DNA from 4 places in the Nonomuraea sp. NPDC059023 genome. Region 3 is predicted to be linked to each of the others. Evidence: riboswitches for the same ligand, from Rfam matches in the RefSeq annotation. Region 3 holds a riboswitch; each other region holds the start of a gene.

Region 1 (2,191 bases), on a different contig from region 3:
CGTCGCCGGACACGCCGGGCTCGCGGAGTTCGCCGGGCTCGCGGAGCTCGCGGAGCTCGGGCCGGGTGCCGGGTCCCGCGTATGACGCCGTCCTGGCCAGGTCGGCGGTCCCGGCCAGAAGGGCGGCCTTCGCCAGGCTGGCGCGATCGGCCTGCTCCGGTGCGGGGAAGCAGGCTGTGCGCATGCCTGGTGTGCTGGCATGCCGTACGAAAAGCACTCCGCTCAGCTCGGTGCGGCGGCTGGGACGGCGGCGGTGGTCCGGCGGGCGGCGCGCTCGCCCGCCCAGGCGAACAGCGCCCCGAACGCCGCCCAGAACACCAGCTGCGTCCCCAGCGACGCGAGCCGGAACTCCCAAAGCAACGTGGCGGGAAAGCCCGCGGGCACCTCGTCGACCCGCGGCAGCAGCGCCAGCGCGGCGACCACCGGCACGAGGAAGGTCATCACGGTGACGCTCCAGCGCGCCCACGGACCGCCGGTGACCCGGCGCCCGCTCGCGACCGCGATGGCGACGGCGGCCAGGCCCACCAGCACCATGACCACGTAGAGCAGGGTCCGGCTGCCGATCGTGTGGGGGTCGCCGACGGCGGGCGGGTTGGCGGGATATTTCAGGAACGGCAGCAGGACGATCGCCAGAAAGGCCGTGCCCGCCGCGGCGAACGCGAGCGCGGGGTCCGACCTGGGGCCGACCCGGCCGCGCAGCCCGGCCACGACCAGGCCGAAGATGCCGCCGACGGCGAGGCCGTAAAGGCCCGTCGCGAGGAACAGCCCGGCCTTCTGCACCGGCCGGCTGACCTCGGCCTCCTCACCATGATGATCGTCGGCCGGCGCGGCCGGCGCTGCCGCCGCCGCGGCTTCTTCCAAGGCGATCGCGCTGTCCACGTGGGGCTCCCCCGCCAGGAAGGCGAAGGCGCCCGCGAACAGTCCGGCCAGCAGGCCCAGGAGCAGACCTCTGACCACAAGGGTGCGCACCATCGTGCCCGGCCCCTAGTGGCAGGGCACGCCGAGCAGGTGACGCCCGTCGTGCATCAGCTCGTGCAGGAAGGTACCGGTCTGCGAGACCGCGCCGTTGTCCATCAGAACCAGGTACGCGATCAACAGGAACAACGGCACGCTCAGCAACCAGGGCCGCAAACGGGGAAAGGGCACGGACGTCGAAGTGGTCCCACCACTCATCAAGGCCTCCTCAGGGATGACGCGTCCCAACAGGTGAGGTCACGGCCGTTAGGTGACCTGGCTCCCGGGATCTACGTCCCGGATACAGTGGCGCGTCCGCACCGGCATCTCACCGGATTTCCCCTGACAGCCGTGAAATCTACCGGAACGTATCCTTTCCTCCGGTTCTCGTCAACAGTCACGTGATCTTCGAAAGGTCGATGATCACGGTTTTGCCCCCGAGCGGATAGTGAACGAGCCGGCCGTCGCCGACGCCCGGTTGAACGATCTGCATCCCGCCATCGTCACCGGGCCGGGTGCCGAGGTCTCCGGAGCGGCCCGTGGCCAGGTCGAGCAGCGCCTGACCGCCGCCGGCCGAGTCGAACCGCACCGTCATGAACCGGTCCGCGGCGAGTCCGATCACAGGGGCCTCGGGCAGGTCCCGCTCCTGGGTGCCGTCGCGCAGGCGCATGAAAACGGTCCGGTCCGGCCTGTGGCCGACGCAGGTGAGCACGCCGCACCGCACCCAGATCTCGCCCGCGCGCGTTTGCCGCGCACCCGCGACCAGGCCCGATGCAACCTGATCAGCGCCTCCTGGGTCAGGTCGGCCGCGTCGTGCGGGTTGCCGCTGAGCACGTATCCATAGCGCAGGAGCGCGTCGGCGCGCTCGGCGACGAACGCCGCGAAGTCGTCCACCCTGGCCTCACCCTTCCTCGGTCCATCACATCCCAGACGCACGGAGGCCGGATTCTGTTGAATGTGAGGTGAAACGCTTTACCTACTAGTTCAGTTGCCATTGCCGGTGCCACGATCTACGTTGGGCCGAATGACAGACGAGCTGGACCGGATGTTCGCCGAGTTCCACGGGGAGATCGCCCGACTCCAGGGACTCCAGCAAGAGATCGAGCGGGTACGCGGCCGCGGTGAGGCCGCCGAGGGCCGGGTCGTCGCCGAGGCCACCATGACCGGCGCCCTGGCCGGGCTCACCATCGACCCCCGCGCCATGCGGCTCGGCTCCGACGAGCTGGCCGCCGCCGTC
Region 2 (2,191 bases), on a different contig from region 3:
AGGCCGCAGCGGCGCTCGCAGCCCGCCCAGTGGACGGGCAGTTCCGGGCGGCGCTCACGGGTGGCCACCCACTGGGCGGCGTCGTGCTGGACGTCGGCCAGGGACTTGGCGCAGCCGGGGCTGCCGGTGCACGCGCTCACCCCTGTCCAGGGCGAGTCCGGGTCGGTGACCAGGCCGGATCCGGTCAGGTCGGGCTCTTCGGCGAGGTCGAGGAGCACGACGGTACGCCACGGCGTGAGCCGTACCGGGACATCGAGGGTGGCGAGCAGGCGCGCCTGGGCCGCGGTGAGCCGCCCGAGCGGGACCACGGCCTCGACCGCCACCCGGCCGTCCGGCAGCGCGATCACCCCGGCCCCGCGCGCCCGCACCGGGGACGCGCTCGCGGCGGTGCCGGCCTGGACGCGCATGGCGGTGAGGCGGGTGGCGGTGAGGCGGGCTGCGGTGAGGTGGGTGGCGACGCGGGCGGGGCCGTCGGGGAGTTCGGCGATGCGCCAGGCGCCGCTGTCCGCGCGCTCGGCCAGGAAGGCTCGCGCGGCGGCCAGGAGGGTGTCCACCCCGGCGCCGGGGATCGCGAAGGGCGTACCGGCCAGCAGGATGCCGTCCTCGACCAGGGTGACGTCGGCGCCCAGCGAGGCGACGTCACCGGTGCCGTCGTCCAGGGCGAACAGGAAGCGGCCCGGCAGCTCGGCCAGGGCGGGGTCGGCGCACAGGGCGCGGTCCAGGGCCTCGACGAGGGGGTGGGTGGCGAAGCCGGTCAGCCGCCCGCCGAGCGGCGAGGCGACGATGTTGCGCACCCGCTCGTGCGTCGGCGAGGGCAGCAGGCCCACAGCGGCCATCCGATCGGCGAAGATCGCCGGAGATTCCACGGCGCGCACCTGGACGTTGGCGCGCGAGGTCAGCTCGATCCCGCTCGTGCAGAAGGCGGCCAGTTCACGGAGCTGAGCTGGGGTGATGGCACCGCCGGGCAGGCGGATCCTGGCCAGCGGGCCGTCCGCGGCGGCGTGCGTCTGTAGCGCTCCCGGACAGGCATCTGGGCGGAGACGTCCGGAAAAGTCGGCTATGGACACGATGAGGATGGTAACGCCAGTAGGCTCACCCTTAGGCGACGGCAATGGGAGGAAGCCGGTGAGAAACCGGCGCGGTCCCGCCACTGTGACCGGGAAGCGAACCCCACCACAGGCCACTGTCCAGCGATGGGCGGGAAGGCCGGGGTGAGCATCGATCCGGGAGCCAGGAGACTCCTGCCGTCGCGACACCTGCGAACGGGGCGAGGACCCCGAGGGAGGACTGCGGCGTGCCTGGCGTTCTGCTGCTCTCTACATCCGACACCGACCTGCTGAGCGCGCGCGCCAGCGGCGCGGACTACCGCCTGGGCAACCCCGCCAGGTTGCTCACCGACGACCTGCCCGCGCTCGTGGACGGCGTCGACCTGATCGTGGTCCGGCTGCTCGGCGGCCGCCGCGCGTGGGAGGAAGGCCTCGACGCGCTGCTCGCCGGTCCACGCCCGGTCGTCGTGCTCGGCGGCGAGCAGGCCCCCGACGCCGAGCTGATGGAGCTGTCCACGGTGAGCGCGGGCGTCGTCGCCGAAGCGCACGCCTACCTCGCGCACGGCGGCCCCGCCAACCTCGCCGAGCTGCACGGCTTCCTGTCCGACACGGTCCTCCTGACCGGGTACGGCTTCGCCCCGCCGGCCCCCATGCCCTCCTGGGGCCCGCTGGAGCGCGACTCCAAGGCCACCGAGGGCCCCGTGATCGGCGTCCTGTACTACCGGGCCCACCACGTGGCCGGCAACACCGCGTTCGTGGAGTCCCTGTGCCAGGCGATCGAGGAGACCGGCGGCCGGCCGCTGCCGGTGTACTGCTCCTCGCTCAGAACGGCGGAGCCCGCGCTCCTGGACGTCCTGCGCACCGCCGACGCCCTGGTCGTGACCGTCCTGGCGGCGGGCGGCTCCCGTCCGGCCACCGCGGGCGCGGGCGGCGACGACGAGGCGTGGGACGTCGGCGCGCTGGCCACCCTGGACGTCCCGATCCTGCAAGGACTCTGCCTGACCAGCGGCAAGAAGGAGTGGGAGGACAACGACGACGGCCTGTCCCCGCTCGACGCCGCCTCGCAGGTGGCCATCCCCGAGTTCGACGGCCGGATCATCACGGTGCCGTTCTCGTTCAAGGAGATCGACGAGGACGGCCTGACC
Region 3 (2,191 bases):
TGAGCGCCGGGCTGGCCAGCAGGAACTTCTTCTTGGCCTCGACCGTGGTCTGGCCGTAGTCGTAGATGACGATGATCTCGGGCGCGCGTTCGGCGACCTGCTCGAAGGAGACGTTTCCCCAGGCCTTGGGCAGGTCGGCGAAGAGGTTGGCGCCGCCGGCCAGCTTGATCATCTCGTTGCCGATCCCGGCGCCGCCCGCGGTGAAGGCGGTCTTGTCGCCGGAGTCGTAGACGAACACCTTGGCCGGCTCGACGTCGCCGAGCTTCTTCTTGACGCCGTCCAGGACGGTGCGCATGGCGGTGACCTGCCGCTCCGCGCGCTCGCCGACGCCGAAGACGCGGCCGATGGTACGGATCTCCTCCTCGGCCTGGGCCGCGGTGACCGGGCCGTTCGGGCACTCCTCGGAGTTGACGTGGGTGTCGATGCCGGACTTGGCCAGCACGTCCCGGCCGCGGCCCTCCTTGGCGTCGAAGGCGCTCTCGAAGCCGCCGTAGACGAAGTCCGGCTCGGCCGAGAGCAACGCCTCGAAGGAGGGGTACTCCTTGGCCAGTACCTTGATCCGGTCATATGCCGCCTTGTACTCGGGCAAGATCGCGTCATCGAGGTAAGCGGTGCCCGCCATCGACTTCTCCAGCCCGAGCGCGAGCATGATCTCGGTGGCGTGCTGGTTGAGCGCGACGGCCCGGCGGGGCGGCCGTTCGTAGGTGGTGCTGACGCCGCAGCTCACGACGGTGACGGGGAATCCGGCGGGGGCTCCGGCCGCCTGCTCGGCGGCGGGTGCGGGGGTGCTCGCACAGCCGGCCAGCAGGGCCGAGGCGACGAGCAGGGGTACGAGCGCGCGCGGGCTCGCGGGGAAGGACATGCCGTCCACCGTTCCTCTCATGGGGAGATCCGCCCCAAGGTCGTGAGGTGGCGACCGCGTGAGTCTCCTGGCTCTCGGGTCAACGCTCACCCCGGCCTTCCCGCCCGCGGGGGCAGTGGCTTCGTCGGGGCTCGCTCGCCGATCACAGTGGCGGGACCGCGCCGGGTTCACACCGGCTTCCTCGATCCGCCGTCGCCTATTTCGGGATCTATCGTGGCATATCCGGAGCGCTGCCCGCCCGGCCGTACGTCTTCATGATCTACTGACCTGCGGGAATGCCTAGGAGATATTCGGGGCAGCGTGCACGTCATGGGGGAAAATTCTAAGAAGTACGCTATTCGCGCGGCCGCGGCCGCCGCCGCGCTGTTCACGATCGCGGCCTGCGGTTCCGGGGGCGCCCAGAACACCGCCGGCCTCGCCGTCCAGAGTCCTGCCACACCGCCGGCCGATCCCAGCGACATGGGCTCGCCGGGCGCCGGTACCGGTGCCGACGACATCAAGAAGGCGGGCGAGGCCGCGCTGGCCTCCGTCGAAGGTACGGTCACCGGCCTGGACTCCGACAACGGCGTGTGGAAGGTCACCGTCATCGGCGCGGACGGCGCCGAGAGCAAGGTCCGGGTCGACGCGATGACCTGGAAGGTCGTCGGCACGCCGTCCGCGGAGGCCGACGACGACGCGGAGAAGGCCAAGCACAAGGCGCGCGCCGAGGCGGCCAAGACCAGCTACTCCGACGCCGCGGAGAAGGTCGCCGGCGAGTACCCGGACGGCAAGATCACCGAGCTGTCCCTGGACAGGGACAACGGCACGGTGGTCTGGGAGGCCGACGTGACCGCCGCCGACGGCACCAAGGCGAAGGTCAAGGTCAACGCGGACGACGGCAGCGTGGTCTCGCCGTCGGCCGAGCCGGAATCGACCGGCTGACCGGCCTGAGGGATGGAGAGGCGGCGTGGCGGCGCTACCCGGCCAGCGCCCGTCGCGCGTAAGCGCGCACGTCGGCGTCCGGATCGCCCAGCGCCGCCTCCAGCGCCGCGCCCGCTGCCGCCGTGCCGGCCCAGCGGGTCAGCGCCAGCACGGCCGCCTTGCGCACGTCGAGGTTCTCGTCCGACAGCGCCGCCACGAGCGGCGGCAGCGCGCTGGCGCGGTCGGCGGCGAGCGCGCGGGCCGCGCCCACCCGCACCTGCCACCGCGGGTCGTCCATCGCCTGTACGGCCGCCGCCACCAGCGGCCCGCCCGCACCGGCCGACGACTCCAGGGCGGCGGCCCTGACCAGCGGGTCGGCGTCGGCGGCCAGCGTCTCCAGCACGGGCGCGGGCTTGCCGATGATGCCGA
Region 4 (2,191 bases), on a different contig from region 3:
CGACACCTGGGGCGGCCACGGCGGCGCCGTACTGTCGCACATGAACCTCACCGCACAGGCGTTGCGTATCAAGAGAGAGAGCCCCAACTGCAGCGGCGACACCCCCAAGCCCTGGTGTGTCGGCGTCGACTTTCCCACTCCGATCGGCCGGAGCGTCCGGCTGATCTCGCTGAACCCGGTCATGATCCCCGCCTGCTACTCCTGGCGTGCCGGTGGGGGCGGCGAGCGCTGCTGAGTCACACCCTGTCGTACTCATGAAAGGAATCCGTGAAAAGGATCACCGTGTGCCGGGACTGCTGCTGCGGCAGCGTCCGGAAGGTGCCCGCCCTCGACCATGACGAGCAGATCCGCCGGCTGGCGGAGGTCTCCGACGTCCGCGTCACCGACTGCCTCGACGTGTGCGACCAGGCCAACGTCGTCATCGTGCAGCCGACGCCGGAGGGGCGGGCCGCCGGCGGTCGTCCGGTGTGGCTTGCGCTGGTCAACGACGAGGGCGCCACCACGGACGTCGCCGACTGGATCAGCGCCGGCGGCCCAGGACTGGTCCCGCTGCCGCCCATCCTCGAACTGCACCGCTTCACACCGCCTCGACGTCTTCGCCCACGGGCATCGGACCGGACCGAGCTCATTGCGTTTCTTGGAGAGTCCTAGTCGTGCACGAGGAATCGTGGGCTGGTCAAGGCCGGTTCCCCTCGACACGGCTTCGCCCGGATAAGTCCTGAAGACGTGTGCGACGATATCGGCGTAGGCGACGGCGGAACGAGGAAGCCGGTGTGAATCCGGCGCGGTCCCGCCACTGTGATCGGCGAGCGTGCCCCGACAATGCCACTGCCTCTCGTGGGTGGGAAGGCCGGGGTAGGCGCTGACCCGAGAGCCAGGAGACTCACGCGGTCGCCTCCTCGAGAAATTGGGGCGGATCTCCCCAAGAGAGGATGGACCGTGAGCACGACCGTCTCCCTCCTGGAGCGCCGCCCCCTCGCACGCCGTGATCGCTGTCGAGGAATGGCGGTCGCGGCCTTCCCCTCCAGGAGAATCCGTTGGGTTTCTTTCGCCCTGTCGGCGGAGCACTGCTCGCCCTCGCGCTCGTCACCGGCTGCGCGGGTACGGCCCAGCCCGTCAGGCCATCGGCCGCCGCCGACGGCCGCTGCGTCACCGCCTATGACCCGGCCAAGGACTACTTCCCGGCCAAGCAGACGCTGAAGCACGCCGGCAACTTCACCCTCACCTACGCCAGGCACTACCAGACGATCACCGTCAAGCAGCCCACACCCGGTGCCAAGCCGGAGACGTACGTGCTGCTGCGCTGCGGCACGCCCGACCCGAAGGTGGCCGGGGCCACCGTGGTCGAGACCCCCATCGAGTCGCTGTATTCGGCCTCCACCACACACCTGCCCTTCGTCACGGAACTCGGCGTGCTCGACCGGCTCAAAGGCGTGGCCTCCGCCGGGTTCATCACCTCGGCACAGGTGCTGGCGAAGGTGAAGGAGGGCGCCATCACCGAGTACGCCAAGGGTCAGGAGGTCGACACCGAGAAGGTCATCGCCGCCAAGCCGGGCGTGCTGATGACCGGCGGCACCGAGGACAAGGCCTACGGCCCATTGCGCCAGGCAGGTGTCAAGATCGTCGCCAACGCCGAGTGGCTGGAGAGCTCCCCGCTGGGCCGCGCCGAATGGATCAAGCTGATGGCCGCGCTGACCGGCACCGAGCAGCAGGCGACCCAGGTGTTCGACAAGATCGAGAGCGACTACCGGGCGCTGACGGGCAAGGTCAAGGCGGTCACGCCGGTGACGGTGCTGCCCGGCCAGATGTACGAGGGTCAGTGGTCGATCGCCAACGGCGGCAGCTACGTCGCCCAGCTGATCAAGGACGCGGGTGGCAGCTACGCCTGGGCCGACACCCCCGGCCCCGGCAGCAGCACGCTGGACCTGGAGGCGGTGCTGGCCAAGGCCAAGGACGCCAAGGTCTGGCTCGCGACCGCCGCTGAGTGGAAGGGCCTATCGGACGTGGAGAAGGCCGACCCGCGCTACGCCAAGTTCGCCGCCTTCACCTCGGGCGAGATCTGGTCGTCGAACAAGGCGCTCGGACCCGGCGGCGGCAACGACTTCTACGAACGCGGCGTCGCCCGCCCCGACCTGATCCTCGCTGACCTGGTCGCCATCCTCCACCCCGACCTCGCCCCCGGCCACGAGTT

Evidence for each region. Region 3 has a riboswitch for cobalamin ahead of ACFWYW_RS49250 (ABC transporter substrate-binding protein). Riboswitches for the same ligand answer to the same signal wherever they lie in the genome.
Region 1: another riboswitch for cobalamin. It lies ahead of ACFWYW_RS25385 (CbtB-domain containing protein); the one in region 3 lies ahead of ACFWYW_RS49250 (ABC transporter substrate-binding protein).
Region 2: another riboswitch for cobalamin. It lies ahead of cobN (cobaltochelatase subunit CobN); the one in region 3 lies ahead of ACFWYW_RS49250 (ABC transporter substrate-binding protein).
Region 4: another riboswitch for cobalamin. It lies ahead of ACFWYW_RS44680 (ABC transporter substrate-binding protein); the one in region 3 lies ahead of ACFWYW_RS49250 (ABC transporter substrate-binding protein).

The regions. Positions count from the first base shown of each region.
Region 1 covers NZ_JBHYIO010000015.1:80,275-82,465, forward strand. Annotated here, with positions in the region: gene ACFWYW_RS25375 (histidine phosphatase family protein) at 1-184, opposite strand, end outside; gene ACFWYW_RS25380 (CbtA family protein) at 223-972, opposite strand; gene ACFWYW_RS25385 (CbtB-domain containing protein) at 985-1,146, opposite strand; cobalamin riboswitch at 1,203-1,340, opposite strand; gene ACFWYW_RS25390 (hypothetical protein) at 1,352-1,624, opposite strand; gene ACFWYW_RS25395 (sigma factor) at 1,573-1,890, opposite strand; gene ACFWYW_RS25400 (YbaB/EbfC family nucleoid-associated protein) at 1,979-2,191, shown strand, end outside.
Region 2 covers NZ_JBHYIO010000015.1:70,965-73,155, forward strand. Annotated here, with positions in the region: gene ACFWYW_RS25350 (precorrin-3B synthase) at 1-1,067, opposite strand, end outside; cobalamin riboswitch at 1,059-1,264, shown strand; gene cobN (cobaltochelatase subunit CobN) at 1,295-2,191, shown strand, end outside.
Region 3 covers NZ_JBHYIO010000045.1:30,996-33,186, forward strand. Annotated here, with positions in the region: gene ACFWYW_RS49250 (ABC transporter substrate-binding protein) at 1-883, opposite strand, end outside; cobalamin riboswitch at 923-1,045, opposite strand; gene ACFWYW_RS49255 (PepSY domain-containing protein) at 1,172-1,783, shown strand; gene ACFWYW_RS49260 (fumarate reductase/succinate dehydrogenase flavoprotein subunit) at 1,818-2,191, opposite strand, start outside.
Region 4 covers NZ_JBHYIO010000037.1:74,276-76,466, forward strand. Annotated here, with positions in the region: gene ACFWYW_RS44670 (hypothetical protein) at 1-235, shown strand, start outside; gene ACFWYW_RS44675 ((2Fe-2S) ferredoxin domain-containing protein) at 268-651, shown strand; cobalamin riboswitch at 710-906, shown strand; gene ACFWYW_RS44680 (ABC transporter substrate-binding protein) at 1,038-2,191, shown strand, end outside.